Regions from separate parts of the Streptomyces sp. NPDC023573 genome, predicted to be linked through region 2. Evidence: riboswitches for the same ligand, from Rfam matches in the RefSeq annotation. Region 2 holds a riboswitch; each other region holds the start of a gene.
What was found. A riboswitch is a leader RNA that binds a small molecule or an ion and turns the genes downstream of it on or off. The one in region 2 is predicted to bind cyclic di-AMP.
Positions count from the first base shown of each region.

Region 1: it holds a riboswitch for cyclic di-AMP, as region 2 does, so the genes downstream of both, ACZ32T_RS27745 (transglycosylase family protein) here and ACZ32T_RS29840 (transglycosylase SLT domain-containing protein) in region 2, are expected to answer to the same signal.
Region 3: it holds a riboswitch for cyclic di-AMP, as region 2 does, so the genes downstream of both, ACZ32T_RS30440 (M23 family metallopeptidase) here and ACZ32T_RS29840 (transglycosylase SLT domain-containing protein) in region 2, are expected to answer to the same signal.
Region 4: it holds a riboswitch for cyclic di-AMP, as region 2 does, so the genes downstream of both, ACZ32T_RS35110 (M23 family metallopeptidase) here and ACZ32T_RS29840 (transglycosylase SLT domain-containing protein) in region 2, are expected to answer to the same signal.

Region 1 is NZ_JBVHKB010000009.1:269,710-276,987, reverse strand. It holds gene eno (phosphopyruvate hydratase) at 1-552, opposite strand, end outside; gene ACZ32T_RS27745 (transglycosylase family protein) at 916-1,614, opposite strand; cyclic di-AMP (ydaO/yuaA leader) riboswitch at 1,615-1,786, opposite strand; gene ACZ32T_RS27740 (transglycosylase family protein) at 2,077-3,057, opposite strand; gene ACZ32T_RS27735 (cytochrome P450 family protein) at 3,163-4,458, opposite strand; gene ACZ32T_RS27730 (nucleoside triphosphate pyrophosphohydrolase) at 4,455-5,450, opposite strand; gene ACZ32T_RS27725 (SurA N-terminal domain-containing protein) at 5,474-6,130, opposite strand; gene ACZ32T_RS27720 (serine/threonine-protein kinase) at 6,300-7,278, opposite strand, start outside.
Region 2 is NZ_JBVHKB010000011.1:36,389-43,666, reverse strand. It holds gene ACZ32T_RS29865 (hypothetical protein) at 1-685, opposite strand, end outside; gene ACZ32T_RS29860 (heavy metal translocating P-type ATPase) at 873-3,146, shown strand; gene ACZ32T_RS29855 (flavodoxin family protein) at 3,220-3,672, shown strand; gene ACZ32T_RS29850 (TOBE domain-containing protein) at 3,749-4,144, opposite strand; gene ACZ32T_RS29845 (hypothetical protein) at 4,162-4,392, opposite strand; cyclic di-AMP (ydaO/yuaA leader) riboswitch at 4,753-4,937, shown strand; gene ACZ32T_RS29840 (transglycosylase SLT domain-containing protein) at 4,940-5,806, shown strand; gene ACZ32T_RS29835 (hypothetical protein) at 6,033-6,638, shown strand; gene ACZ32T_RS29830 (SIS domain-containing protein) at 6,786-7,278, opposite strand, start outside.
Region 3 is NZ_JBVHKB010000011.1:194,066-201,343, reverse strand. It holds gene ACZ32T_RS30455 (DNA gyrase/topoisomerase IV subunit A) at 1-2,065, opposite strand, end outside; gene ACZ32T_RS30450 (M16 family metallopeptidase) at 2,315-3,667, shown strand; gene ACZ32T_RS30445 (M16 family metallopeptidase) at 3,694-5,076, shown strand; cyclic di-AMP (ydaO/yuaA leader) riboswitch at 5,268-5,434, shown strand; gene ACZ32T_RS30440 (M23 family metallopeptidase) at 5,448-6,239, shown strand; gene ACZ32T_RS30435 (GntR family transcriptional regulator) at 6,464-7,162, shown strand.
Region 4 is NZ_JBVHKB010000018.1:18,394-25,671, reverse strand. It holds gene ACZ32T_RS35150 (ABC transporter substrate-binding protein) at 1-543, shown strand, start outside; gene ACZ32T_RS35145 (hypothetical protein) at 566-787, opposite strand; gene ACZ32T_RS35140 (hypothetical protein) at 873-1,031, opposite strand; gene ACZ32T_RS35135 (FAD-binding oxidoreductase) at 1,239-2,624, opposite strand; gene ACZ32T_RS35130 (hypothetical protein) at 2,823-3,092, opposite strand; tRNA gene ACZ32T_RS35125 (tRNA-Met) at 3,305-3,378, shown strand; partial or broken gene ACZ32T_RS35120 (TipAS antibiotic-recognition domain-containing protein) at 3,511-3,651, shown strand; gene ACZ32T_RS35115 (PP2C family protein-serine/threonine phosphatase) at 3,785-4,942, shown strand; cyclic di-AMP (ydaO/yuaA leader) riboswitch at 5,176-5,328, shown strand; gene ACZ32T_RS35110 (M23 family metallopeptidase) at 5,340-6,380, shown strand; gene ACZ32T_RS35105 (aldo/keto reductase) at 6,532-7,278, shown strand, end outside.

The sequences.
Region 1 (7,278 bases), on a different contig from region 2:
CTCCGCGCCCCAGCGCAGGGCCTCGGAGAAGGACTCGGCGCCGATCGGCGCGATCATGAACTCCTGGATGTCCACGTTGGAGTCGGCGTGCGAGCCGCCGTTCAGGATGTTCATCATCGGAACGGGCAGCAGGTGCGCGTTCGGGCCGCCGAGGTAGCGGAACAGCGGGAGGTCGGAGGCCTCGGACGCGGCGTGCGCCACGGCCAGCGAGACACCGAGGATGGCGTTGGCGCCGAGGGAGCCCTTGTTCTCGGTCGCGTCCAGGTCGAACATCGCCTGGTCGATGAGGCGCTGCTCGGTGGCGTCGTAACCGACGAGCTCCGGGCCGATCTGCTCGATCACGGCGAGGACGGCCTTCTCGACGCCCTTGCCCTGGTAGCGGTTGGGGTCACCGTCGCGAAGCTCGATGGCCTCGAACGCACCGGTGGAGGCGCCGGACGGAACAGCAGCACGTCCCGTGCTGCCGTCGTCGAGGCCAACCTCGACCTCGACCGTGGGGTTGCCCCGGGAGTCGAGGATTTCCCTGGCTACGACGACGTCGATGGACGGCACGAGGCATCTCCTTCTGGGATCTGACACTGGTTGTGCAGGGTCACTGTGGCCTTGCGCCACGAGCCTAACCGGCTCGGCGCGCTCCGTCGGCCGTCCGCCCGTCCCCTGGGACGAAAAAGGACCCAAGGGCCTGCATTCCGGGCAAAGCTCCAGAATTCTACTGACGAGTAACCACAACAGTTGAACACTCACCCTTACGGCGAGCCCGCGCCGGCGCCCCGTCAGGGGTCCGGACACAGCCCCGGCCCGGCGCGCGGGGGGTCTGCGCGCCGGGCCGGACTCCGGGGCAGGAGGAAGACCCCGGTTCATCACGACCACCTCGAGTGCCCAACCGCTTCAGGGGGCCGGCCACTCGGACGCCGGCTACTTCAGGTGGAGCTGCTGACCCGGGAAGATCAGGTCGGCCTGGTCGACGATGTCGTCGTTCAGCTCGAACAGCTTCTGCCAGCCGCCCTTGACCTTCTCGGCGTCGGCGATCTTGCTGAGGGTGTCGCCGGACTTCACCTTGTACTCGCCGTCACCCTTCTCGACCTTCTCGCCGGTCGGGGTGGTGACGGTCTTGGCCGGGGCCTCACGCTTCTCGCTGCGCGTGGTGGGCTGCTCGGCCTTGCGCTCCGGCGCGGCCTGCGGGGCCGTGTCGCCGTTCTTCTCGGAGCCGGAGCCGGTGTCGACGCCCGGGTCCACTCCGTCGTTCGTCAGGCCGCCGGCGCCGGCACAGGCCCAGGCACCCGGGCCCTGGAGGTCGAGGAGCTTCTCGGCCGCGGCTATCTGCTGGCCCTTGGTGGCCAGGTCGGCGCGGGAGGCGTACTGGGTGCCGCCGGCGGCGGCCCAGCTGGACTGCGAGAACTGCAGGCCGCCGTAGTAGCCGTTGCCGGTGTTGATGGACCAGTTGCCACCCGACTCGCACTGGGCGACGGCGTCCCAGGTGTCGACGGAGGCGGCGGAGGCGCCGGTCGCGCCCATCAGCGGTACGGCGACGGCGGCACCGGCGACACCGGCCAGGGTCGCGACACGGACGGCCTTGGACGGGCGACGGTGCTTGCCCTTGCTGGAAAGCAGCATGGTTCTCCTCACCGACGCCTACGAGGTGAGCTGTCGGGTTCGGGCCTGTGAGTTGCCCGGCCGTCCTCACTCCCGGACGACTTCACCCCTAGCCGGGCCTCCGCCCGTCTTCCGACGGCCGGGTCCGGCGCTTACCTGGGTCCCCCGCTCCTGCCTACGGCGCTTTACGCGTCGGTCCCCTTCGGCCGACGGCAGGATTCGGCGTGACGGTCGAAGGTGCCCGCGGTGCGAGCGGCTCCGACCGTAAACACACGCAACCCCCACATTCAAAGATGGACATAACGGCTAATCAGCCCGTAACGGCTCGATGGTGAGGGCCGTTTTCGCAGGTCGGAGCCAATATGGACGGAGTGGACGGACCGGGCGCGCCAGTTGAAGCAAAGAGACCCATGTCTCACTTACGCATAAGTGGACATAGGCCTCTGAACTACCCCCGCTTTCGGGGTGTTTTCACGCTTTTGATCAGTTGGCGGCGGCGGTCTCCGCCTCGCCGCCCCGGGCTTCCTGCCCGAGGTCGAGGGTCTGGCCGGGGAGGATCAGATCCGGGTCGGAGCCCAGCTCGTCCTTGTTGGCCGCGTAGAGCGACGTCCAACCGCCGGGGAGCTCCTGCGCGTCGGCGATCGCCCAGAGGCTGTCGCCCTCGCGCACGGTGTACGGCCCCTCCGCGCCCTGACGCGCGTCGGATTCACCGCGCGAGGCGTGGCGGCCGGACTCGCGCCCGTCGCCCTCGCGCGGCTCGGTGCTCGCCTCGGGGGCCGGCGTGCCGCGGTGCTTGCCACCCTTCGCCCCGTCGTCCTCCGTGGCGCCGGACGCTTCGGATGCCTCGGGGGACGGACTGGCGGGCGGCGTCGCGTCGCCCTTGTCACCCTTGCCCGCCGCGCCGTCGGACGTGTCGCGGGCCGCCTCGCCCTTCGCCTCGGAGTCGTCCGGGCCGGCGGCGTCGTCCGAGCCGTCCGCCGGGTCCGTCGCCTCGGAGGAAGGCGTCTCGGCCGGCGTCGCGGAGTCCGTGGGCTCGGCGGAGGGCTCGGCGGACTCCTCACCGCCCGGGTCGACGCCGGGCAGCCCCTCGTCCAGGGAGAGCCCGGAGATCACCGAGCAGCTGGCCCACGCCTGCGGCCCCTTGTCGTCCAGCACCTTCTCCGCGACCGCGATCTGCTGCGAGCGGCTGGCGAGGTCGGCACGCGGCGCGTACGCCGTGCCGCCGTAGGCCGACCAGGTGTCCTCGGAGAGCTGCAGGCCGCCGTAGTGGCCGTTGCCGAGGTCGGCACTCCACATGCCGCCGCTCTCGCACTCGGCGACCCGGTCCCAGGTCGACGCGTCAGCGGCCTGAGCGCCGCCCGCGCTGAGCAGCGGGATGGCAATGGCCGATCCGGTGACGCCTGCGGCGACGACGATGGCGGGTGCCTGGCGAGGGCGACGGTGTCTGCCGGTCGCGGAGCCCATGGGATTGCCTTCCGTGTGACTGACATGTGACGGGTGAGTCGAACGGTGAACCTAGCCCTACTCGAACGTGTGTCACAAGTCGATGCAGCGGAGATCACGTGAAAGTCACAGAGTTGACAGGCTGTCACCTTTTTCGGCCGGACGCCCTGGATCGAACTCGACCGGAAGTGTGCGCAGTCCGCGCATGATCAGCCCGCCGCGCCAGCGCAAATCGGCAGGTTCCGCGGCAAGCCGCAGGTCGGGAAGGCGCCTCAGCAGTGTCGCCAACGCCACCTGCCCCTCCAGCCGGGCCAGCGGCGCCCCCAGGCAGTAGTGGATGCCGTGCCCGTATCCGAGGTGCTGATTGTCACTGCGCGCGAGATCCAGACTGTCCGCATCCTGGAACCGCTCCGGGTCCCGGTCGGCGGCGGCCAGCACGACGAGCACCGGGTCCCCCGCCGCGATCTCCTGCCCTCCCAGCGCCACGGGTTCGGTGGCGTAACGCCATGTCGCGAGCTCCACCGGGCCGTCGTAGCGCAGCAGCTCCTCGATGCCCGTGGCGAGCAGGTCCGTCTCCCCGGCGGCCAGCGAACGCTCCAGGCGCTCGCGCTGGGACGGGTTGCGCAACAGGGCGTACGTGCCGTTGCCGATGAGGTTCACGGTCGTCTCGAAGCCGGCGAACAAGAGGATGAACGCCATCGCCGCGGCCTCGTTCTCGCTGAGGTGCTCGCCGTGGTCGCTCGCCCGGATCAGTCCTGAGATCAGGTCGTCGCCGGGATCCTCCCTCTTGCGGTGGATGAGTTCGGCGAGATAGCCGCGCATCTTCTTGACCGACCTGGCCACCCCGCCGCGCGGACCGCCGCCGTGCCTGATCATCATGCCCGCCCAGTCGCGGAAGTCGTCCTGGTCCTCCCGGGGCACGCCCAGCAGGTCACAGATCGCGTAGATCGGCAGAGGGAACGCGAAGTCATGGATGAGGTCCGCCTGTCCCTCCTCGACGAAGGTGTCGATGAGGCGGTCCGTCAGTTCCTGCACGCGCGGCGCGAACTCCGCGACCCGGCGCGGAGTGAACGCCTTGGACACGAGCCGGCGCAGCCGGGTGTGGTCCGGGGGGTCGATGTTGAGCAGGTGCGTCATCAGCTCCGCCTTGCGCTCCCCGGGGATGCCCGTCTTGCCCTTGGCGTTCGCGGAGCCCGCGTGGTGTGCGGGGTTCTTGGAGAGCCGGGTGTCGGCGAGCGCCTGCCGGGCGTCGGCGTAGCGGGTCACCAGCCAGGCCTCGACACCGCTGGGCAGCTTCGTGCGGTGCACGGGGCTGTGCTCGCGGAGCCAGGCGTAGGCGGGGTACGGGTCGGTGGCGAACTCCCAGGTGAAGAGTTCGGGTGCTGCGTCGGGCGCGGAGGGCGTGTCGGGGCTGTCGTTCACTCCTCGACGCTATCCGGAGCGGCCCCCGGCGTCCCGAGGCCCTCCGCCGCTCGGATCGCGTCCCGGTAGGCGCGGGCGGCGGCCCGCAGGGCGGCCTCCGGGTCGGTGCCCTCCTGTTCGGCGCGCACGGCGAGGGCGAGCAGCCGGTAGCCGATCCCGTCGCCCTCGGGGAGCGCGGCGTCGAGGCCCGCCGCGCGGGCCCTGCTGCCGAGCTTGGCGGCCAGCGCCAGACCGGGCTGGCCGAGCGGCACCCCGTCGGTGACCGACTCGCGCTGCTTCTCGATCGCCTTCGTACGGAGCCAGTGCGCGTGGACGTCCTCCGGGGTCTCGGCGGTCTCGTCGCCGAACACATGCGGATGACGGTGGATCAGCTTCTCGACGATCGTGGCCGCGACGTCGTCGACGCCGAACGGCTCCTCCGGGTCCTCCTGCGCGATCCGGGCGTGGAAGACGACCTGGAGCAGTACGTCGCCGAGCTCCTCGCGCAGCTCCTCGCGGTCGCCGTCCTCGATGGCCTCGACCAGTTCGTACGCCTCCTCGATGGCGTACTTCGCGAGGCCCTCGTGCGTCTTCCGCGAGGTCCACGGGCATTCGCGCCGGATCCGGTCCATGACCTGGACCAGGTCCAGGAGCCGAGCGCCGGGCAGGTCGTACGAACCGGGCAGCAGCTCCAGGTCCGGCATCTGTACCCGGCCCGAACCGCCGAGCCGGGCGAGGCCGTCGGTGAGCGGCTGGTTCCCCTCGCCACCCACCAGCACCACCACGGTCCGGCCGCCCGCGCAGTCGTCCACCAGCTCCTCGGCCGAGGGGGCGGTGTGTTCCACGGCCACGCCCGCCTCCCGCAGATACGGCAGCTGCGGATGGCCGGACTCGGCGCACAGCACGCGGTCCGCCGCGTGCAGCGTCTGCCAGGCGGGCCAGGACAGCAGACCGGGGGCGACCCGGTGGCTGGCGGTGAGCAGGACGATACGTCCGGGATCTTCAGCGTTCACGCCCCGAACCTACCTCCGGCGGGTCAGGCGCCTGCCTCGGGCTCCTGGCCCTGGACCGGTGTGACCTGGTTGATCCACGGGGCCTTGTAGGTGCTGAGCTGGACCTTCTGGTTGTCCCAGCTGCCGTAGCGCGGGTTGACGTCGATCCGCAGCGCCTTCGACGCCTCGGTGAGGCTCTCGCCGACCGCCTGCACCCCGGTGGGGTTCTGCAGGTCGGCTCCCAGCGACTGGGCCAGCTTCTGGAGCTGGACCTCCTGGCGCAGACTCGACTCGATCTGGCCGGGCGCCACCCAGCGCTGCTCCAGCATCAGTGTCCGCACCCCCTCGTCCCCGCCGGACTGCGCGGCCGCGGCGCTGCGGATCTGCTGGATCTCCTTACGGCTGACGCTCACCCCGGCGTCCTTCGCGGCGCGGTCCAGGACCCGCCCGAAGATCAGGCCGGAGAGCTTGACCCGGGTCAGCTGCCCCGACTTCGTCACCAGCTCCTCGGACCGTTCGGAGTCCTGCTGCGCGGTGCGCACGTCGGCCGCCTGCGCCTGGACCGTGGCCACGTCGATCCGGTCGCCGCCGACCACGGCCGCGGCACCGGGATGGGCCTCACTGCCACAGGCGGTCAGGAGCGGCGCCGCGACGAGCGTTGCGGCGGTGAGGGTGAGCGCGGTGCGACGTCGGCGGTGCAAAGGAGCCTCCCGGGGAGAGTTTGTGCATCAGTGCACAAAGCCTTGCGGTGATCGATGTTAGGCAGTGGACGTGATTCGGGCCACTGCTTCGACCAACGATTTCCGGACCGGTCAGTGTGGGGTCACGGACGAAATCCCTTCCGGCCGGCCTCTTCCGGCGCCCGCCGCCTCACCTGGAGCCGCGTACGTCCTGGTGGTGGGTCAGTTGCCGGCGGAGCTCCGTGGGGAGCGGGTGGTGCGGTCCGTAGGCGCGCTCGGTGTCGTACAGCAGGGCTTGCAGCTGGGCGCGGCCCGCCGTGTGATCGCCCATGCCGAGCAGGAGGTGGCCGATCCGGTGGCGGATGTCGAAGGCCCGGCCGGGGCCGGAGGACGTCATGTAGCCGTTCTCGTAGGAGGGGAGGACGGCGCGGTACTCGGCGAGCGCGGCGGCCGCCTCGCCGAGCTGCTCCAGGCACTGCGCGGCGTCGTAACGGAACTGCAGGGCCTGGGGGTCGGAGGGGCCCGCCTCCGCCGCGCGGTCGTCGGCGAGGCGGCGGAGCTCCGGGAGGGCGCGGCGGTACTGGCCGTCGTCCATCAGCGTCGCCGCGTACTGCTTGCGCAGGATCCGGACGACCGGTGAGTGTTCGCCGTGCTCCAGGGCGGCGGCCGGCAGGATCCCCCCGAGGATGTCGACGGCCTGGGTGATGCGGCCCTCCCCGAGCAGCCGTTTCACGTCGTCGACGGCTTGCGCCACGTCGGGCCTGGCCGGCGGCGTCCGGGGCGGGGCGGGTGCCTGCCGGTCGGGGGCGGGCACCGTCGCGGGGGCGGCGGCCCGGTCGGGCCAGGGGGCGTGCGGACGGAGGAAGGGGCGGGTCGGGTCGAGGGGCCCGGCCGGTGTGCCGCCGGCGGGCAGCAGGGGCCGCAGGGACTCGTAGACCTCCTGGGCGGAACCAGGGCGGTCCTGCGGGTCCTTGGCGAGCAGCCGCAGGACGAGTGCTTCGAGCGCCTCGGGGACCTCGGGCCGGATGTGCCTGACCGGGAGCGGGGGCTCGTAGAGATGGCGGTGCAGGACACCGAGGGCGGTGGAGCCGGCGAACGGCACGTCTCCGCCGATGAGTTCGTGCAGGAGCACGCCGAGGGCGTAGAGGTCGGTGTACGGACCGACGGCG
Region 2 (7,278 bases):
GATGTCCGTACGCCCCCAGGTGGGGCTGCAGATCGGTGACGGGCCGGCCGCCCTTCTGCACCGTGAAGGCGAGGTGCTCCGGCACGCCGGGGCGCAGGGTGCCGTTCAGGGAGACCGTGTACCCGTCGACCTCGGCCGTCAGGGCGGGCTTCGGGAGCTCCGCCGCCTTGTAGGGCCCGGACACGGCCAGATCCGCGCCCAGGGTCAGGTCCGAGGCGTTCCTGCCGGCGGGCGTGAAATCGGCGAAGACCCGGTAGTCGCCGGCCGCGGGCAGCTCCACCGGGGTGCTCCACGTGCCGTCGGCCGCCAGCGTGGGGTGCAGGTGGCGGTAGGTCGCCAGGTCGCGGGAGGCGAGGATCAGATGCATCTCCTTGTCGTGCTCACGCTGGAAGTCGGTGACCGGCCTGCCTGACCGGTCGAGAACGGCGAAGCGCAGTTCGCCGCGCCGGTCCGCCTCCACGCGTGGGCTCCTGAGGTCGAGCGTGTAACCGCCCTCGGAGATCTGGAGGCCCCCGGCCGGAGATCCGTTGCGACTGCCCTCGGCGTGCGGCGCCGCGCTCTCCGTGGGGGCGGAGGCCCGGGCGGTGCCGGCCCCGGGGGCCGTGACGGCTCCGATGCCGTATGCGGCGCCGAACGAAGCGGCGAGTGCGGCGGTGAACGCGGTGATCTTCACGACGGGATTCATGACTGCTCCTGGTGCCTTCTGTGCGGAGGGCTCGCAACGGTCCGACGTCTCACACCATATACCCGAGGGGGGTATGTGGATGTGGCGCTCCGGAGACTTGCCAAGTATACGGGTGGGGGGTATACCTGGCCGAGGTGGGGATACCCATGAGGGGTATAGTGGACACCGTTCGGACGAGGAGCAGTAAATGACTACAGCCACTCCCGGCGCCGACAGGGTCGAGCTCGCCATCGGCGGCATGACCTGTGCCTCGTGCGCGGCGCGGATCGAGAAGAAGCTCAACCGTATGGAGGGGGTCGAGGCCACGGTCAACTACGCCACGGAGAAGGCCAGAGTCGCCTTCGCCGAGGACATCTCGGTCGACGACCTGATCGCCATGGTCGAGGCCACCGGCTACACCGCCCAGCGCCCGGTCCCGCCCCTCCCCGAGCCCGGCGACTCCGGCGAGCCCGCCGCCGGCCGGGGCGAGGACGAGCGCGCCGACGGCGAACTGCGGTCCTTGCGCCAGCGGCTCGTCACCGCGGTGCTGCTCGCCGCGCCGGTCATCGCGATGGCCATGATCCCGGCCCTCCAGTTCGAGTACTGGCAGTGGCTCTCCCTCACGCTGGCCGCCCCGGTCGTCACCTACGCGGCCTGGCCCTTCCACCGCGCGGCCTGGACCAACGCCCGGCACGGTGCGGCCACCATGGACACCCTGATCTCGGTCGGTACGTCGGCGGCGTTCCTCTGGTCACTGTGGGCGCTCTTCTTCGGAACCGCCGGGATGCCGGGCATGACGCATCCATTCGAATTCACGATCAGCCGCGGCGACGGAGCGGGGAACATCTACCTGGAGGCCGCCGCCGGTGTCACGGCCTTCATCCTTGCCGGCCGGTATTTCGAGGCGCGCTCGAAGCGCAAGGCGGGCGCCGCTCTCAAGGCGCTCATGGAGTTGGGCGCCAGGGAAGTCACCGTGCTGCGCGAGGGCCGCGAGATCACCCTGCCCACGGCCGGTCTGCACGTGGGGGACCGCTTCCTGGTCCGCCCCGGCGAGAAGATCGCCACGGACGGGACCGTCGTCGAGGGGGCCTCCGCCGTCGACGTCTCGATGCTCACCGGCGAGTCGGTGCCCGTCGAGGTCTCCGTCGGTGACTCCGTCACCGGCGCGACGCTCAACGCCGGCGGCCGCCTGGTCGTCGAGGCCACCAGGGTCGGCGCCGACACCCAGCTGGCCCGGATGGCCACGCTCGTGGAAGAGGCCCAGAGCGGCAAGGCCTCCGCCCAGCGCCTGGCCGACAGGATCTCCGCGGTCTTCGTGCCCGTCGTCATCGGGCTGGCGCTCGCCACGCTCGGCTTCTGGCTCGGCTCGGGCGCCGGACTCACCGCGGCCTTCACGGCGGCCGTCTCCGTACTGATCATCGCCTGCCCCTGCGCACTGGGCCTGGCCACGCCCACCGCCCTGCTCGTCGGCACCGGCCGTGGGGCCCAGCTCGGCATCCTGATCAAGGGACCGGAGGTCCTGGAGAACACCCGCAGGGCCGACACGATCCTCCTCGACAAGACGGGCACCGTCACCACGGGCCGCATGACGCTGCTGAAGGTCCACGCGGCCGCCTCCACGGACGAGACCGAGGTGCTGCGCCTCGGAGGCGCACTGGAGCACTCCTCCGAACACCCGATCGCCCGGGCGGTCGCCGAGGGCGCCGCCGGGACCGTGGGCACGCTGCCCACGCCCGAGGACTTCGCGAACGTCCCCGGCCTCGGTGTGCAGGGCGTCGTCGAGGGCCACGCGGTCCTCGTCGGCCGGGAGAGGCTGCTGGCCGACTGGTCCATCGAGCTTCCCGAAGAGCTCAGGAAGGCCAAGGACCTGGCCGAGCAGGACGGGCGGACCGTGATCGCGGTGGCCTGGGACGGCGAGGCGCGTGCGGTCCTGGAGGTCGCCGACGCCGTCAAGGAGACCAGCGCCGAAGCGGTCCGGCGGCTGCGCGGCCTCGGGCTGACCCCCGTCCTGCTGACCGGCGACAACAAGGCGGTCGCCGCATCCGTCGCCGCCGAGGTCGGCATCGACGAGGTCATCGCCGAGGTGATGCCGCAGGACAAGGTCGAGGTCGTCAAGAGGCTCCAGGCGGAAGGACGCAGCGTCGCCATGGTCGGCGACGGGGTCAACGACGCGGCCGCGCTCGCCCAGGCCGACCTGGGCCTGTCCATGGGGACGGGCACGGACGCCGCCATCGAGGCCGGCGACCTGACTCTCGTACGCGGGGACCTGCGGGTGGCCGCCGACGCCATCCGGCTCTCCCGCCGGACGCTGGGCACCATCCGCTCGAACCTGTTCTGGGCCTTCGCCTACAACGTGGCGGCCCTCCCGCTCGCCGCCGCCGGCCTGCTCAACCCCATGATCGCCGGTGCTGCCATGGCGTTCTCGTCGGTCTTCGTCGTCGGCAACAGCCTCCGGCTGCGCGGCTTCCGCCCCGCCGGCTGAGAAGGAGCCACGCCCCGCCGCCCGCGCCCCTCGACAGGGGCGCGGGCGGCGGTGTGCGGGTAGGTTCGGGAGCGTGGCCACTCTGCTGATCGTGCATCACACGCCCTCGCCCAACTGTCAGGCGCTGTTCGAGGCGGTGGTCTCCGGCGCGACGACGGAGGACATCGAAGGGGTCCGGGTCGTGCGACGGGCGGCGCTCTCCGCCACGGCCTCCGATGTGCTCGCGGCCGACGGCTACCTGCTCGGTACCCCGGCGAACCTCGGGTACATGTCAGGGGCCCTGAAACACTTCTTCGACCAGGTCTACTACCCGTGCCTGGACGCGACGAAGGGCCGGCCCTTCGGCTACTACGTGCACGGCGGCAACGACGTCACCGGCGCCGTACGGGGCATCGAGACGATCACCACGGGCCTCGGATGGCGTCGCACGGCCGACGCCGTGACCGTCACCGGCGAGCCGGGCAAGGCCGACACGGAGGCGTGCTGGGAGCTGGGGGCGACCCTCGCCGCAGGGCTGATGGACTGACCGACTCCCGGCGCGCGCGCCTCCACGCTGTCGCACCGTCGGCGGGGACGGCCGCCACCCGGCGGCGGATGCCGCGTCAGGTGCGGTCGATGTGCACGCTGGTCGACTTCACTCGGGCCGTGGCCTGCATGCCGACCTCGAGTCCCAGTTCCTCCACTGCTTCCCGGGTCAGCAGCGAGACGAGGCGGTGCGGGCCGGCCTGGATCTCGACCTGGGCCGCCACGTCGCCCAGCTTCACCGCCGTGACGATGCCGGGGAAGGCGTTGCGCGCCGAGGTGTAGGGCACCTCCTCCTCGCCGGGGGTGGCCTGTCCGACCTCGATCGAGAACGCGGCCAGATCGCGGCCCTCGATGAGGCGGCGCCCGCCCTCGTCGCGATGCGTCGCGACGCGGCCGGCGTCCGCCCAGCGGCGGGCGGTGTCCGGGCTCACGCCGAGAAGACGTGCCGCCTGCCCGATGGTGTAGGTCTGCATGCGCTGCACCATATGTCTCAGCGCGGCTTCCAGGTGAGCTTGCCCCCGCCCACCCACCGGATGACGGCCGGGTCGTCGAGGTCGTGGACGGGAATGCCGGCCGCCGCCGCGGCGATCAGCACGTCCGTCATCGCCGTCGCGCTTCCGATCACCTCTCCGTCGATCTCCACGATCCGGAAGGGGGGATCCCCGGGCTGGACGGGCAGGACGGTGATCCGGGGTGCCGAGGCGAGAGGGCTTTCAGTCATAGGCGGATCGGTTCCACGCGGGCGCCCCCGGTATGCGTCTGGGTCCCAGCTGTGAGCCCTATGCCCGATTTGAAATAGTTTTTTGTAATTAATCCTGTAATCCATAAAAGGCCATTTCGTGCGACCTGGGGCCTTCGCGCGGGCGCAAATCGCCCGAATCGGACTCCGTGACCAGCGTCACCTCCGGGGCCCCGGACGCGGGGGCGTGGCAGTCGGTTCCCTTCTGCGCCAAGAGAAATGGCCGACGGGATGTGGGGTGGATTACATGAATTCCCGAGAATTGATCTTGCGAATGAATTGTGATCACCGTGCCAGGCTTGTTCCTTTCCCTATTTCTCGCCTACGGTCACCATCACTCCGGGCGGAACGCCGAATCCTGCCGCCGTCCGGTTACCCGACCACTTCTCGTACGGCAGGAGCGGGGGACCCAAGTAAGCGCCGATCCGGTTTCCGGAGCGGCTCGGGGTGAAGTCGCATTCGTGTGCGGCCGGGCATCTCCAGCCCGAACCCGACAGCTGACTTCGCAGGCGACGGAGAGGAATTCAGCATGCCCGAAAACGGTAAGCACCGTCGTTTCAGGACCAGTTCGTTCACCCGCGGCATCATCGCCGTGAGCACGGGCGGAGCCGCCCTGGCCCTCCCCGTGATCGGTGCGACCGGCGCCTTCGCGGCCCCGGCCCAGCCGGTCGCCGTGGAAAAGGCTGCGACGTCGACTGCCGCGTCCGGCAAGGGAATTGCCGCGCAGAAGTCCGAGTCCGCCACCTATTCCGTGATCTTGGGTGACACCCTTGCAAAGATCGCCCGCGAGCATTCCGTGGGCGGCGGCTGGAAGGCCCTGTACGAGGACAACGAGAAGGTTGTCGGCGGAAACCCGGACCTGATTCACCCCGGTCTGAAGCTGACCATCGGCGGCAAGGCCGAGAACAAGTCGGCGGACAAGGGTGAGAAGGCCGAATCCAAGGCCTCGGCCTCGTCCGACCGCGCCGCGGAGAGCGCCGACCGCGCCGACCGTTCGGAGCGCACGAGCACGCCCGTCGCCGCAGAGGGCGCACCCGCCGCAGAGGCCGCTCCGGCCGCCGAGCCGGTCTCGTACACGGACGACCTCGACGGCTGGATCAAGGAGTCGCTCGCCGTCATGGCCGAGCACGGTATCCCCGGCAGCTACGAGGGCATCCACCGCAACATCATCCGCGAGTCCGCGGGTGACCCCCAGGCCATCAACAACTGGGACATCAACGCCATCAACGGGGTCCCGTCCAAGGGTCTGCTCCAGGTCATCGACCCGACCTTCCAGGCCTACCACGTGCCCGGCACGTCGATGGACAGCTACGACCCGGTCGCCAACATCACGGCCGCGTGCAACTACGCCGCGGACCGGTACGGCTCCATCGACAACGTCTTCGGGGCCTACTGAGCCGTGCCGAGGCGGGACCGCTGACACACGGACCTGTGTGACAGGGGGACAGAAGTGACGGGTGGTGCGGGTTCGGCGGAACCCGCACCACCCGTCGTCCGTTTCCGGCGCCGGTCGGTCCGAAGGCCCCGCGCCGTCCGCGTCACGGCGGCCGAGGCGGCGCCGACAGGCCCGGTGGGGCACGGGTGACTGGTCTCGTACAGGTTCGTCGTCCATACTGCCCGCCGTGGAGCAGCGTATAGATTCGAAGACCAAGCCCGAGTTCGCCGCGGGGACAGACCCGGCGTACATCCCCGGCCTGACGGCCCCTGCCCCCGCGCGGACGGAGGCGGAGGCGGAGAAGGAGGAGACGGCGCCCCGGAAGGCCGAGAAGGCCGAGGAGACCCGGGAGACCGGGGCCGCGGACGCGCTCGGCGAGGAGGCCGTGGACGATGCCGCGGCCGCCCCCGACGACACCGCCGTGGACGCCGCGGCCTCGGACGGCGCGGCCGGGGACGGCGCCGCCCCGGCCGACGGAACGGCCCGGGAGGCCGGGACCGAGGGTGCCGTGGACGGCCCCGTCTTCGAGGTCAGCGACCGGCGCGGATCCATCAGAGTGGACGCGGACGGTGTCCGCTTCCGGCTCGACGACCAGGAGGCGGAGTTCGACTGGCCCGAGATCGGCGCGGTCGAGGTCAAGACCGGCCGCTTCGGGCGCCGGTTCACCGTGACGGTCCATCTGTCGAGCCGCCGGTGGTTCAACGCCGAGGTCGAGGCCGGGTCCCGGAGCGACCTCAAGGGGTGGACCGCGGAGCTCGACGAGGTGCTGGACGCCTACTTCGAAGAGGCCTGACCTCGTCGGGTACGCCTGTCACCGGGCCGGGCCACCGGCCCGGTGCTCAGTGCCGCTCGCCCGGACCATGCCGGACTCGCGTGCCGGCACCGCACTCGCGGCGCCGCCGTCGGCCGGCGGGGCTCCTTCCCGTGCCCCACGGGCACGTCAGGCTCCCGGAGCCGTGCCGAGCACCACCGACCGGGTCAGATGGCGCGGCAGGTCGGGGTCGAGGCCACGGGCCGCCGCGCGGGCGATCGCCAGCCGCTGGACCCGGACCAGGTCGGCCAGCGGGTCCAGTCCGCTCTCCACCCAGCGGGCCCCGGTCGCCTCGACCTGCTCCCGCAGCCCCTCCGGAGCGGTGCCGAACATCCAGGTCGCGGTCCCCGCCGTGGCGATGCTGATGGGGCCGTGGCGGTACTCCATCGCCGGATACGACTCCGTCCAGGACAGGGACGCCTCCTTCATCTTGAGCGCTGCCTCGTTGGCGATCCCCACCGTCCACCCCTGCCCCAGAAAGCTGAACTGGCCGCATTCCAGGAGGCCCTCGGGCAGCGGCTCCGCCAGCGCGGTCTCCGCGTCCCGTACGACGTCCTCGGTGTGCAGCCCGAGACGGGCGCGGAAGAGCGTCAGCGCGGTGGTCGCGAACCTCGTCTGCACC
Region 3 (7,278 bases), 160 kb from region 2:
GGCGCACCGACGCGGCCGGATAGCGCAGCAGCTGGGCGTCCGACGTGATGAAGACCAGGTCCTCCTCGCCCGTACGCAACTGCTTGGCGCCGACGACCCGGTCACCGTCCTTCAGCGAGATGACCTCCAACTCGTCCTTGTTGGCGGGGTAGTCGGGCACCACACGCTTCACCACGCCCTGCAGGGTGCCGATGGCCAGGCCCTGCGCCTCCTCGTCGAGGGTGGTGAGGCAGATCAGCTCCTCGTCCGGCTCCAGCGTCAGGAACTCCGAGATCTGGGCACCGCCCGACAGGTTCGGCGCGGCATGGGTGTCCGGCAGCTGCGGCAGATCGATCACCGAGAGCCGGAGCAGCCGTCCGCCGGACGTCACCGCACCCACGTCCCCGCGCGCCGTCGCGGGCACGGCGGAGACGATCGCGTCGTGCTTCGTGCGCCTGGCGTCCTCGGCCTGGGGTACCGGCTCCGCGTTGGCCGTACGGGCCAGGAGGCCGGTCGAGGAGAGGAGCACCTGGCACGGGTCGTCGGCGACCTCCAGCGGCACGGAGGCGACCTGCGAGCCCGCCGACTCCAGCAGCACCGTGCGCCGGTCGGTGCCGAACTTCTTAGCCACCGCGGCCAGTTCGGCCGAGACCAGCTTGCGCAGCTCGGCGTCCGACTCCAGGATCGCGGTCAGCTGTGCGATCTCCTCGGTGAGCTTGTCGCGCTCGCTCTCCAGCTCGATCCTGTCGAAGCGCGTGAGCCTGCGCAGCGGGGTGTCCAGGATGTACTGGGTCTGGATCTCGCTCAGCGAGAAGCGCTCCATCAGGCGCTCCTTCGCCTGCGCCGAGTTGTCGCTGTCCCGGATGAGCCGGATGACCTCGTCGATGTCGAGCAGCGCCACGAGGAGGCCCTCGACCAGGTGCAGCCGGTTACGCCGCTTCGTCCGGCGGAACTCGCTGCGCCTGCGCACCACGTCGAAGCGGTGGTCGAGATAGACCTCGAGGAGCTCCTTGAGCCCCAGGGTGAGCGGCTGGCCGTCGACCAGTGCCACGTTGTTGATGCCGAAGGACTCCTCCATCGGCGTCAGCTTGTAGAGCTGCTCCAGCACGGCCTCCGGCACGAAGCCGTTCTTGACCTCGATCACCAGACGCAGACCGTGCGCACGGTCGGTGAGGTCCTTGACGTCCGCGATGCCCTGGAGCTTCTTCGAGCCGACGAGGTCCTTGATCTTGGCGATCACCTTCTCGGGACCGACGGTGAAGGGCAGTTCGGTGACGACGAGACCCTTGCGACGGGCCGTGACGCTCTCTATGGCGACCGTGGCGCGGATCTTGAACGTGCCGCGTCCCGCGGCGTAGGCGTCCTTGATGCCGCCGAGGCCGACGATCCTGCCGCCGGTGGGCAGGTCGGGACCCGGGACGAAGCGCATCAGCGTCTCGAGGTCCGCGCCCGGGTGCCGGATGAGGTGGCGGGCGGCGGCGATGACCTCGCCGAGGTTGTGCGGGGGCATGTTGGTCGCCATGCCGACCGCGATCCCGGAAGCGCCGTTGACCAGGAGGTTCGGGTACGCGGCCGGGAGGACGACCGGCTCCTGCTCCTGGCCGTCGTAGTTCGACTGGTAGTCGACGGTGTCCTCGTCGATCGACTCCGTCATCAGCGACGTGGCGTCGGCCATCCGGCACTCGGTGTACCGCATGGCGGCCGGGGGGTCGTCGTTGCCCAGGGAGCCGAAGTTGCCGTGCCCGTCGACGAGGGGCAGGCGCATCGAGAACGGCTGTGCCATGCGCACCAGTGCGTCGTAGATCGACGCGTCACCGTGCGGGTGCAGTTTGCCCATCACTTCGCCGACGACGCGTGCGCACTTCACGTAGCCGCGGTCGGGGCGGAGCCCCATCTCGTTCATCTGGGACACGATGCGGCGGTGTACGGGCTTCATGCCGTCGCGGGCGTCGGGCAGAGCCCTGGAGTAGATCACCGAGTACGCGTACTCGAGGAAGGAGCCCTGCATTTCGTCGACGACGTCGATGTCGAGGATCTTCTCCTCGAAGTCGTCCGGCGGCGGGGTTTTCGTGCTGCGGCGGGCCATCGCGGCTGCGACTCCTTCACAGATTCTGTCGGGCAACCTCAGGTTCTGACGCCGACCATTGTGGCCCGCCGTACTGACAACACCGACCTCGACCCGTCCGAAGCGGTCCTCAGGGCCTCCGCGGGGGCCCCGGATCACGGCAGTATCCACGACGACATCCACCCGACGGGAACTTCGCCGGGCGCCCGCGCGCTTGGTCTTAGAGTGGCAGGTCCGGCAGGAAATCCTGTACCGATCGAAGGGACGTACATGCCCATGGGTCACACGGCCACAGCCCAGGCCGGTTCCGGCGGCTTGACGGCGACCGAGCACCGTCTGGCCAACGGCCTGCGCGTGGTGCTCTCCGAGGACCATCTGACCCCCGTCGCCGCGGTCTGCCTCTGGTACGACGTCGGCTCCCGCCACGAGGTCAAGGGGCGTACGGGTCTGGCGCACCTCTTCGAGCACCTGATGTTCCAGGGCTCGGGCCAGGTCAAGGGGAACGGGCACTTCGAGCTCGTGCAGGGGGCCGGCGGTTCCCTGAACGGCACGACCAGCTTCGAGCGCACCAACTACTTCGAGACGATGCCCACACACCAGCTGGAGCTGGCCCTGTGGCTCGAGGCCGACCGGATGGGCTCCCTGCTCGCCGCGCTCGACGAGGAGTCCATGGAGAACCAGCGCGACGTCGTGAAGAACGAGCGCCGCCAGCGCTACGACAACGTCCCGTACGGCACGGCCTTCGAGAAGCTCACCGCTCTCGCCTACCCGGCCGGCCACCCGTACCACCACACGCCGATCGGCTCGATGGCCGACCTGGACGCGGCGACGCTCGAGGACGCGCAGGCGTTCTTCCGTACGTACTACGCGCCGAACAACGCGGTGCTCTCCGTGGTGGGGGACATCGACCCGGAGCAGACGCTCGCGTGGATCGAGAAGTACTTCGGCTCCATCCCCTCGCACGACGGCAAGCAGCCCCCGCGCGACGGCACGCTGCCCGGCATCATCGGCGAGCAGCTGCGCGAAGTGGTCCAGGAAGAGGTCCCCGCGCGTGCGTTGATGGCCGCCTACCGGCTGCCGCACGACGGCACCCGCGAGTGTGACGCCGCGGACCTGGCCCTGACGGTGCTCGGCGGCGGTGAGTCGTCCCGCCTGCACAACCGGCTGGTGCGCCGTGACCGTACGGCGGTGGCCGCCGGATTCGGGCTGCTCAGGCTGGCCGGCGCGCCGTCGCTCGGCTGGCTGGACGTCAAGACGTCCGGGGGTGTCGAGGTGCCGCAGATCGAGGCGGCCGTCGACGAGGAGCTGGCCCGGTTCGCCGAGGAGGGCCCCACGCCGGAGGAGATGGAGCGCGCGCAGGCCCAGTTGGAGCGTGAGTGGCTCGACCGTCTCGGCACGGTCGCCGGCCGCGCGGACGAACTGTGCCGGTACGCCGTTTTGTTCGGCGACCCGCAGCTCGCCCTGACCGCGGTGGGCCGGGTGCTCGACGTGACGGCCGACGAGGTCAAGGCAGCCGCCCGGGCGCACCTGCGCCCCGACAACCGTGCGGTCCTGGTCTACGAGCCGGTCGAACCGGCCGACGAGACCGAGGGCACCGACGCGCCCGAGGGGGCCGACAAGTGACCGACGCCGCCGTGACTGGAGTAGCGATGGAGTACCACCCGCAGCCGACCGCCGGCGAGGCCAGGCCCTGGGCCTTCCCCGCGCCCGATCGCGGCGCCCTGCCCAACGGGCTGACCGTGCTGCGCTGCCACCGGCCCGGCCAGCAGGTCGTCGCCGTGGAGATCTTCCTCGACGCCCCGCTGGACGCCGAGCCCGAGGGCCTGGACGGTGTGGCCACGATCATGGCGCGCGCGCTGTCCGAGGGCACGGACAAACACTCCGCCGAGGAGTTCGCCGCCGAGCTGGAGCGCTGCGGCGCCACGCTGGACGCCCACGCGGACCACCCGGGTGTCCGCGTCTCCCTGGAGGTACCGGTCTCCCGGCTGGCCAAGGCCCTCGGCCTGGTCGCGGAGGCGCTGCGGGCCCCGGCCTTCGCGGAGGGCGAGATCGAGCGTCTGGTGGGCAACCGACTCGACGAGATCCCGCACGAGCAGGCCAACCCGGCCCGGCGCGCGGCCAAGCAGCTCTCCAAGGAGCTCTTCCCCGCCACCGCGCGGATGTCGCGCCCCCGCCAGGGCACCGAGGAGACGGTCCGGCGGATCGACGCCGCCGCCGTACGCGCGTTCTACGACGCCCATGTCCGCCCGTCCACGGCGACGGCGGTCGTCGTCGGCGACCTCACCGGCGTGGACCTGGACGCGCTGCTCTCCGAGACCGTCGGTGACTGGTCGGGCAATGCCGGCCAGGCCCGGCCCGTGCCCCCGATCACCGCGGACGACACCGGCCGTGTGGTCATCGTGGACCGTCCCGGAGCCGTGCAGACGCAGCTGCTGATCGGCCGGATCGGCGCCGACCGGCACGACAGCGTGTGGCCCGCCCAGGTCCTCGGCACGTACTGCCTGGGAGGCACTCTGACCTCCCGGCTGGACCGCGTGCTGCGCGAGGAGAAGGGCTACACCTACGGTGTCCGGGCCTTCGGACAGGTGCTGCGCTCGACGGCGCCCGGTTCCTCGTCCGGTGCGGCGGGCGCCGCGATGCTCGCCATCAGCGGCTCCGTCGACACCGAGTCCACCGGGCCCGCGCTGGACGACCTCTGGAAGGTCCTGCGCACCCTGGCGGCCGAGGGGCTCACCGACGCCGAGCGGGAGACCGCCGTGCAGAACCTCGTGGGCGTCGCCCCGCTCAAGTACGAGACGGCGGCCTCCGTCGCGGGCACCCTGGCCGACCAGGTGGAGCAGCACCTCCCGGACGACTACCAGGCGAAGCTGTACGCACGCCTGGCCGACACCGGCACGGTCGAGGCGACCGCCGCCGTGGTCAACGCGTTCCCGGTCGACCGGCTGGTCACCGTCCTGGTCGGGGACGCCGCTCAGATCAAGGAGCCCGTGGAGGCGCTCGGTATCGGTGAGGTGTCGGTCGTCAGCGGCTGACAGAACCGGACATGACGGACCCCGGCGGGTGCACTCCCGCCGGGGTTCTGTCATTTGTCCGTCTTGCGGAGAAGGTAGCGATTCGCCCTGTGGGATGTGCGACAAAAGGCCCTTTCCGTTTGGCGGGGGAAAGGCTCCCGATCTAGCGTCGGCGCGGCTGTCCGCCGGACGATTGCCGCGCCCGCGGCGCCGGACAGCCATCGCCGAGTCCCCGTCAGGCGCGAGCCTGGGGAGCCGGGGACCCACGAAGTCCCTGGGGTGAATCGGATCCCTGAACCTCGTTGAGGCCCAGGGGCCCGTAGGAGACCTTCCTGCTCCGAACCCGTCAGCTAACCCGGTAGGCGAGAAGGAAGGAAAGGACCAGCCCCTCCATGGCGTTCATCCGTGCCACCGGGAAGCACCGTGCCCCGAGCCGCCTGACGCGCAAGAGCGCCAAGGTCGCCGGCGTCGCCGCCCTGGCCACCACCGGCGTACTCGGTGCCACCGCCTCCCCGGCCCTCGCCGCGGACTCCGAGGTCACCGCGGGCAGTACCGGCCTGACACAGACGGTCGCTCTCGACACCACTCTCGCCGCCCAGATCGAGGCTCAGGCGAAGGCTCAGAAGCATCAGGCCGACGTCGCCGCGAAGGCCGCGGCCGAAGCGAAGGCCAAGGCGGAGGCGAAGGCCGAGGCCGAGCGCAAGGCGGAGGCCCGCGCCGAGGAGGCCCGCGAGGAGAAGGCGCGCGCCGCCCGCGCCGCCGAACGTGCCCGGCGGGGCGCCTTCCACCTTCCCGTCGCCGGTTCCCACGTCACCACCGGCTACAAGTCCGGTGGCACGCTCTGGTCCTCCGGCTCCCACTCCGGCGTGGACTTCCAGGCCGCTTCCGGCAGCTCGGTCGTAGCGGTCGGCGCCGGTACGGTCGTCGAGGCCGGCTGGGGCGGCGCCTACGGCAACAACATCGTGCTCAGGATGAAGGACGGCACGTACACCCAGTACGGTCACCTCTCCTCGATCGGCGTCTCCGTCGGCCAGAGCGTCGGCTCCGGCGAGCAGATCGGCCTCTCCGGGTCGACCGGCAACTCCACCGGGCCGCACCTGCACTTCGAGGCACGGACCACCCCCGAGTACGGCTCGGACATGGACCCCGTCGCCTACCTCCGCGCCCACGGCGTCCAGGTCTGATCCCGCTCCGCACCGCGATCTCCCGTCGAAGGCCCCGGCACCCGCCGGGGCCTTCGACGTGTCCCGGTGCCGGACGCGTGCCGAAGCCCCCGCGGAAGTGCTTCCAGGCCAAAAGATATCCATGGATTCCACCCCGCCATCGGAAATTCCGGCCGGTTGCAATAGAGTCACAGAACAGGCGTCGATCGGCCGCGTTTCGCGGGGATTAAGGCGGAGGTTCGGACATGCGCATTCCCGCGCATTCGGTATGCACGGCAATCCGTGACGACATCGTCTCCGGTGTCTTCGAGCGCGGCAGCCGCCTCACCGAAGAGGTGCTCGCGCGTCGCTACGGCGTCTCCCGCGTTCCCGTACGCGAGGCGCTGCGCACCCTGGAGTCCGAAGGCTTCGTCGTCACCCGCCGGCACGCGGGTGCCTGTGTCGCCGAGCCCACCGAGCAGGAGGCGGCCGACCTCCTGGAGATGCGCATGCTCCTGGAGCCCCTCGGGGCCGCACGCGCCGCCCAGCGCCGCACCGAGGCGCATCTCAAGGTGCTCCGCGGCCTGGTCAGGCTGGGCCAGGAGCGGGTGCGCCGGGGTGAGGGGGAGGATCTGCGCTCCCTGGGCGGCTGGTTCCACGAGACGCTGGCGCAGGCATCGGGGAGCCCCGCGCTGATCGCTCTGCTCACCCAGCTACGGCACAAGATCGCCTGGATGTACGCGGTCGAGCAGCCGGTCAGCCCCGCGAACTCATGGGCCGAGCACGGTGCTCTGGTCGACGCCGTGGCCCGCCGCGACCCGGAGCGTGCCAGGGTGCTCGCCACCCAGCACGCCGAGCGGGCGACAGCGGCCCACCGGCTGCGGCGCGCGCCGGGGCACACGCCCGGCCAGACCCGGGTGAGGACTTCGCAACACCCCGTAAACATCGCGGGAGTCCGTCATTAACAATTGCGCCGTATACAAAGAGGGTAATTATCGGAGGGCTTTCTTTCTGCTGCCCTGATCCGTGCTTTCCGGAGCGCTGTCGTCATTTTCCCGGAGTGCTGTCGCCCCGGTCCGGG
Region 4 (7,278 bases), on a different contig from region 2:
TTCACCAAGATGGTCGCTCAGTTCGACTCCGGCAGCATCGCCATGCTCAACCACAACCTGGGGTCCTACCAGGACCACGTCAGCTCGCTCGGCGCCGACAAGTTCCGCGGCATCCCGCAGCCCGAACTTGCCGACGGCACCCGGGTGATGGTCTCCAACCCGGTCTCCGGGCTCGGTCTGCTCAAGTCGTCCGAGAACAAGGCGGCGGCCTGGAAGTTCATCGAGTTCGCCGCGTCCCACGCCTCGAACTCCAAGTTCAGCGAGTCCGCGGGCCTGATCCCGGCCAACAAGGAAGCCGCCGAGGACCCCTGGCTCGACGAGGCCGAGACCACCAAGCTCGGTGCCGAGGCGCTGTTCTCGGGCGACACGAAGATCGTCCAGCTGCCCTACTACCTGCCGGACTGGAACACCCTGTCCAAGGCCGACAGCGAATCGGGCTTCCAGAAGGTGCTGCTCGGCAAGACGAGCGCCAAGGACTTCCTGGACGCGTTCGCCGAGGACCTCGACGAGGCCCAGGCGGAGTGGAAGGAACAGCAGGGCTGACGGGCGGGAGGCCCGTCCTCCCTCAGTCCAGGCCCTCTTCCCGCAACTGGTACATCAGGAGGAACGTCCGGTAGGTCTCCGCGGACACGTCCAGGCAGACGTCCGGCCGGAAGGTCCACGTCGACGTGTTGTCGAGGGCCCGTCGGCAGGCCGCCTCGGTCTCGGCCTCTGTCGGGATGTTCGAGATGTACGCGGCGATCAGCAGGACCACTGCGAGGACGACCACGCCGATACGGATGCGCATGGTCACCCAACGACCGTGCGGCCGTACCGGTCACTCGGGCCGGCCGCACGGGGCAGGGCTCGCGGGGCCGGTCACGCGGGCCCGGTCATTCGGGCTCGTCGGCGACCGGAGGCAGGTCGGGCTCGATGAACAGGCCCGCGTACTGCGGAGTGGGCAGCGGGGCCGAGGCGCCCGTGTCGGCGGTCGAGGCCGCTGAGGCCGTCTCGGGGTGGCGCCGGTTCGTGCGGGCAGGCATGTCGGTCATCTCAGGTGTCCTGTACGTAGGTGTGTGGTGAGAGCCCCGTGACCGAATCGCTGCGGTGCATGCCGGACCGGTCCTGACCGGCAGGGCGACGAGGTGCCGCTACCGGTGCCGCGCCGCTCCGGGGGCGTCCGGAACATCATGCGGTGCATGCAGACTGTAACCCTCCCGGCACGGCTTTCCCCCGGTATTGCGAGCCCGGCGTGACGGTCAGTGCGGCGCGGCGGGCTCGATGTTCTGGTTTGCGTGGAAGAGGTTGTGCGGGTCGTAGGACCGCTTGATCTCCGCGAGCCGGTCGTGGTGGCCGCGGTAGGTGGCCCGGACCCGGTCCCGGGACTCGCCCGTGCCGAGGAAGTTCACGTAGCCGCCGCCCATGGAGTGCGGGTGCAGCGCCTCCCAGTAGCTTACGGCCCACTCCCGCAGGGCCGCCGCGTTGGCCGGGTCGGGATCGATGCCGGCGATGACGCCCGACCAGCGCGCGTCACGGTAGGCCCAGGCCGTCTCGTCGGGCCCGACCCGGGCGGCCGCGCCGTCGACCGGATACAGGTGCATGGTCGACAGGCCGGTGGGCAGCTTCCCGGCGAAGGCCGCGTGCACCTCGACGGCGTCGTCCGTGATCCGGTCGAAGAAGTCCCCGCGCCAGTACCACTGGAGGCCGGACGGCAGCAGTGCGTCGAACATCGACTGCAGCGCCGGGTAGGGCATCGGCGCCGTGAAGTGGAAGGCGGGCGGACCCGGTTCGTCCACGACGGCGAGGGTGTCGCCCAGAGCCTCCGGGTCGGCCGTCGAGGACCAGATGACCCCGCACATCTTCTGTCCGTGTATCTCCTCGGGGAACGGCGGGCCCGGCGGGACGCTCAGCGAGGCGAAGAAGCCGTACAGGTCGTCCGGTGCCTGCGGCAGGAAGCCGCGGTACCAGCGCATGACGTCCTGGAAGAGGTCCAGGGGCCAGAGGGTGATGCCGACGCCCACGGTGTCGACGGGGTGCAGCCCGAAGTCGAACGACGTCACGATGCCGAAGTTGCCGCCGCCGCCACGCAGCGCCCAGAACAGGTCGGGGTGCTCGCTCGGGTTCGTGGCGACGAAGCTGCCGTCGGCCAGGACCACGTCCGCGGAGACCAGGTTGTCCACCGAGAGGCCGTACTTCCGGGTGAGATAGCCGTGCCCGCCGCCGAGGGTGAGCCCGCCGACGCCGGTGGTGGACATGATCCCCGACGGGGTGGCGAGGCCGAATGCATGGGTGACGTGGTCGAGGTCGCCCAGCGTCGCGCCGCCGTCCGCCTGGGCGGTCTGGGTGGCCGGGTCGACCCGCACGCCGTGCATGGGTGAGAGGTCGAGGGTCACGGCGTCGTCCCGGAGGCCGAGGCCGGGACCGCTGTGCCCGCCTCCTTGGACGGCGACGTCCAAGCCGTTCTCGCGGACGAAGTCGACGGCCGCCATGACATCCGCCGTGTCGCGGCACCGGACCACGGCCGCAGGCCGCTTGTCGATCATGCCGTTGTACACCGCTCGCGCCCGCCCGTACTCCTGGTCGTCCGGGCCGATGACCGGACCGCGCAGAGCTGTTCGCATCGTTTCGAGCAGGGTGCCGTCCATGATCGTCTCCTAGCGCACGCGTGCGCCCGGCCTCCCCTGCGTCGGGTGAGGCAGCTGAGCCGACGCCGGCACCTGGGATGCCGCGCGGACGGGACCGAACACCGAAAGGCTTTGCCCCTCCAGCGTCCCGCCGCTCCGGGCACCCCGCAATCGCGCGCCGTGCCCCGGTCCCGGCCGGGGCACGGCGCGGGCTCAGCCCTACGGAGCTGCCGTGGTGTTCTCCCGCGTGGGGGCCGTTGTCCTGCGCAGATGCACCATGAGCCCGATGAATCCGGCGGCGAACCCGCTGAACAGGCCGGATATCCCGTGATTGAGCGCGTTGGCCGAGGCGCTGTCGGGTACACCGATGACCAGGTAGTTGACGGCGGCGCTGATCGCCGCGCCGAACAAGGCGCCGATCACTCCGCTCACGAGCGACAGCCGCAGCGGTGACGGCGTGGCCGGGGCGGGTCTGTGCGGTGTGGACATTCGGTAGCCCTCCAGAGAGGCGAAACGCGAGATCGGGGGGTGCGGCAACATCCTTGAGCACGTCACTGCGCCTGGCAACTGCCCGGGCCGCGCCCCCTGTTGCCGTATCGCGTCGGCTGCGCGGGGCTCCCGGTCGCGAGAGGTGAGGGGCGGTCGCGTGCATAAGTGGTCGGAGCACCGTCCCGGATGGCGTAGAGTTGCAATCACAACGGCGCGGGGTGGAGCAGCTCGGTAGCTCGCTGGGCTCATAACCCAGAGGTCGCAGGTTCAAATCCTGTCCCCGCTACTGAAGACTGAGGCCCGGATCCTTTCGAGGATCCGGGCCTCAGTCGTATGCCGTCACTCGGCTGTCAGGTGTGGGCTCGGTCGAGGAGGTGTTCGACGGCTTCGGCCACCCGGGTACGAGCAGAAGCTCATCCGTGCGTATGTCACGGGCATCGGGGAGGTGTACGTCGCCGATCCCCGTCTCGGAAGGAACTACGATCGCCATGGGGACGGAACCGCCGTCTTCGTACGGGACGCACTGACGATCCACGCGCAGCACCGGTCCCCCGGCTGACCACCGGTGGGCGGGGCTCCGGGGCGCTCCTCCCTTCGGCCGATGACGAGTCGCCGTTCGGCGCGGCTCCGGCCGGCCCGGGCGGGGCGCGGTACCGTCCGCACCCGTGGGTGGACCGGGCAGGAGCGCACAGGTGGGGAAGCGGGACGGACGGCGGGGGAGCGCTGCCGGGAACTCACGTTCCCGGCTTTTCGTGCGGGTCCTTCCGGCCCTGATGATCGGCTTCGGAGTGATCCTCGACCTCCTGACGCCGGCCGAGGTCACCGCTGTTCCGCTCTTCGCCGCCGCCCCGCTGATCGCCGCTCCGTTCTTCTCGCCGGCCGGCACGGTCCGGGTCGGCGTGACCGCGATCCTCGTGGTGCTCGCCATCCGGATCTCGGACGGTGCGCTCGGTGACGTCGTGCCGCTCACCGACCTGCTCACCCTGGTCACGGTCGCCGCGCTCTCCCTCGTCATCAACCGCGTCGTGCGCCGCAGGAACGACCAGCTGGCCTCGGCGAGGGTCATCGCGGAGACCGCGATGCGCGCGGTGCTCCCGACGCCCGAGGACCGGATCGGCGGGCTGCAGGTCGCGGCGCGGTACGAGGCTGCCCAGGCGGACGAGTTCGTCGGCGGCGACCTCTTCGCCGTCGCGGACACGCCGTACGGGGTGCGTCTGGTCCTCGGGGACGTACGGGGCAAGGGGCTGGACGCGGTGGCCGCGGTGGCCGTCGTGATCGGGGCGTTCCGGGAGGCCGCCGAGCAGGAGAGGTCGCTGGAGGGGGTCGTCCAGCGGCTGGAGCGGGCGCTGGCGCGTGAGGGCTCGCGACGGGGCGGGCTCGACTCCATGGAGGGGTTCGTCACCGCCGTCGTCGCGGAGATCCCGTCAGGCGCCGATCTCCTGCGGATCGTCAACCGCGGACACCCCGAGCCGATCGTCCTCCACGCGGACGGGACGCTCGACGTGCTGGCGCCGAAGGCGCCCGCGCTGCCGCTCGGGATGGGGCTGGACGCGTGGCCGGACCGGGCGGACGAGTGGACGCTGCCGGACGGGTCGATGTTCCTGGCGTTCACCGACGGGCTCTCCGAGGCGCGGGACGCGAAGGGGGTCTTCTACGACCCGGCGGCCCGGCTGCGCGGCCGGCTCTTCCCGGGGCCCGAGGAGCTGCTGTCCGCGCTCACCGATGACGTACGGCTGCACACCGGTGGCCGGTCGACGGACGACCTGGCGCTCCTCGCGGTCGGCCGTCCGGCGCGGGGCCAGCAGGAGCGGCGGACGACGGTGAAGATCGTGGGGCGGGACCGTGGATGACCGGTCGCGACCGTCGGTAGTCGAGGGACCCCGCTCCGCATAACAGTTGACGCACCGTCAGAAAGTGCTGGCCGGATGAGGGGTGTTCAAGTCGCCCGTTTGCGCCCGTTTGACCCCTGAAAGTCCAGGCCAGGACGATGACCGATCTATGGGAACAGCTTGGAATCGGACCCGGGTGTCTATTAACGTTCGATAACGCAGCGCGGTTGTACCCGCCGTCGCAAGAGACGGCACCGTGCGCAGCGCCGAATTCCGCAAGGGAACCGGGGAACCACCTACATGGGGTGAATCGGACACCTGTGTCTCGCGAGAGACGAAGGGGTCCGTAGGAGACCTTCCTGCTCCGAACCCGTCAGCTAACCCGGTAGGCGAGAAGGAAGGAAAGGAGTGCGCCCACGTGGCGTCCAATCAGCCTGCCCCCGAGGCCCCGTCATCCTTCAGGACCGACAGCTTCGGTGATGAGGACAGGACTTGGGATGAATGGAACCCCACCGCGGAGTCCATCCGTCCCGTACGCGGTCGGCACCGCGTAGCCAAGCAGCGCGGTCTCGCCCGTAGCTCCACCGTCCTCGGTGTCGGCGTCATCGCGGCCGTCGGAGCGGGTGGCATGGCCACCGCGCAGAGCAAGCCGCCGGTCTCCATTTCTCTTCCCGATTCCATCGCGGACAATCTCCCCGACGCCAAGTCCCTGCCCGGCGTGGGCGCGTTCATGTCCGGTGACTCCGACTCGGACCACGAGACGGTCGCCGCGTCCGCCCCCCTGACCAGCGCGGGCATCACCGCCTCCGAGGCCGAGCAGGGCGCCACCGACGCGGGAGAGGCGCTCCGCGCGCGCATCCTCCAGCAGGCCGAGCAGCAGCAGGCCGGAGCCGAGGCCGAGGCCAAGGCGGCACAGGAGCAGGCGGCGGCCGAGGCTGCCGCGGCCGAGGCGGCGAAGCAGCAGAGCGAGGCGGAGGCGAAGGCCGCCGCGAAGAAGAAGGCGGCCGAAGAGGCGGCGAAGAAGAAGGCCGAGGCCGAGCGCCTCGCCAAGCTCGCCGCCAGCTACGCCATCCCGACCTCCTCGTACACCATCACCTCGACCTACGGGCAGTCCGGCTCCATGTGGTCGTCCGGTCACCACACCGGGCTGGACTTCGCGGCCCCGACCGGCACTCCGGTCAAGGCCGTGCACAGCGGCACCGTGAAGTCGGCCGGCTGGTCCGGCTCGTACGGCTACCGCACGGTCCTGGAGCTCGATGACGGCACGGAGATCTGGTACTGCCACCAGTCCTCGATGGACGTCACCGCCGGACAGAAGGTCACCACCGGCGAGACCATCGGCCGTGTCGGCGCCACCGGCAACGTGACCGGGCCGCACCTCCATCTGGAGGTCCACACCCCGGACGGCACCGGCATCGACCCGATGGGCTGGCTGGGCAGCAAGGGCCTCTCGGTCTGACTCGGATCGGACGCTGACGCCGCACGCGGCGCACCGGAACCCCGGCGGCCCTGACGCACAACCCCCCGACGTCAGGGCCGCCGGTCTGTCCGGGGCCGCCGTCCGGGGCGCAAACGGAATAGTCGCCTCAGCCGGCTCGTTGTCCCCGGGTATGACTTCTCTGCGCCCGCTCGGTTCATCGAGCCTTCAGGTCTTCCCCCTCGCCCTCGGCGGCAACGTCTTCGGCTGGACGGCCGACGAGGACGGCACCTTCGCCGTTCTCGACGCGTACGTGGCGGCCGGTGGCAACTTCATCGACACCGCCGATTCCTACTCCGCCTGGGTCCCGGGCAACGAGGGCGGCGAGTCGGAGACCCTCATCGGCAAGTGGCTGGCGGCCCGCTCCCGCCGCGACGACGTCGTCGTCGCCACGAAGGTCGGCGCCCATCCCGCGTACAAGGGGCTCTCACCCACCACGATCAAGGAGGGGGCCGAGGCGTCCCTGCGCCGGCTCGGCACCGACCACATCGACCTCTACTACACGCACTTCGACGACGAGAGCGTCCCCGTCGAGGAGATCATCACCGCGCTCGACCAGCTGGTGAAGGCGGGCACGGTCCGGGAGATCGCCGCGTCCAACATCAGCCCCGAGCGGCTCCAGGCCTCCCTGGACTTCTCCGAGCGAGAGGGCCTCGCCCGCTACGTGGCCCTTCAGCCGCACTACAACCTCGTCTCGCGCGACACCTACGAGGGCGCGCTCCAGGACACGGCGGCCGCCGCCGGTCTCGCCGCCGTCCCCTACTTCGCTCTCGCCTCGGGCTTCCTCACCGGCAAGTACCGGCCGGGGGCGTCGGTCGAGAGCGCGAGGGCCGAGGGCGCGGCCAAGCACCTGGAGACCGAGCGCGGGCGCAAGGTGCTC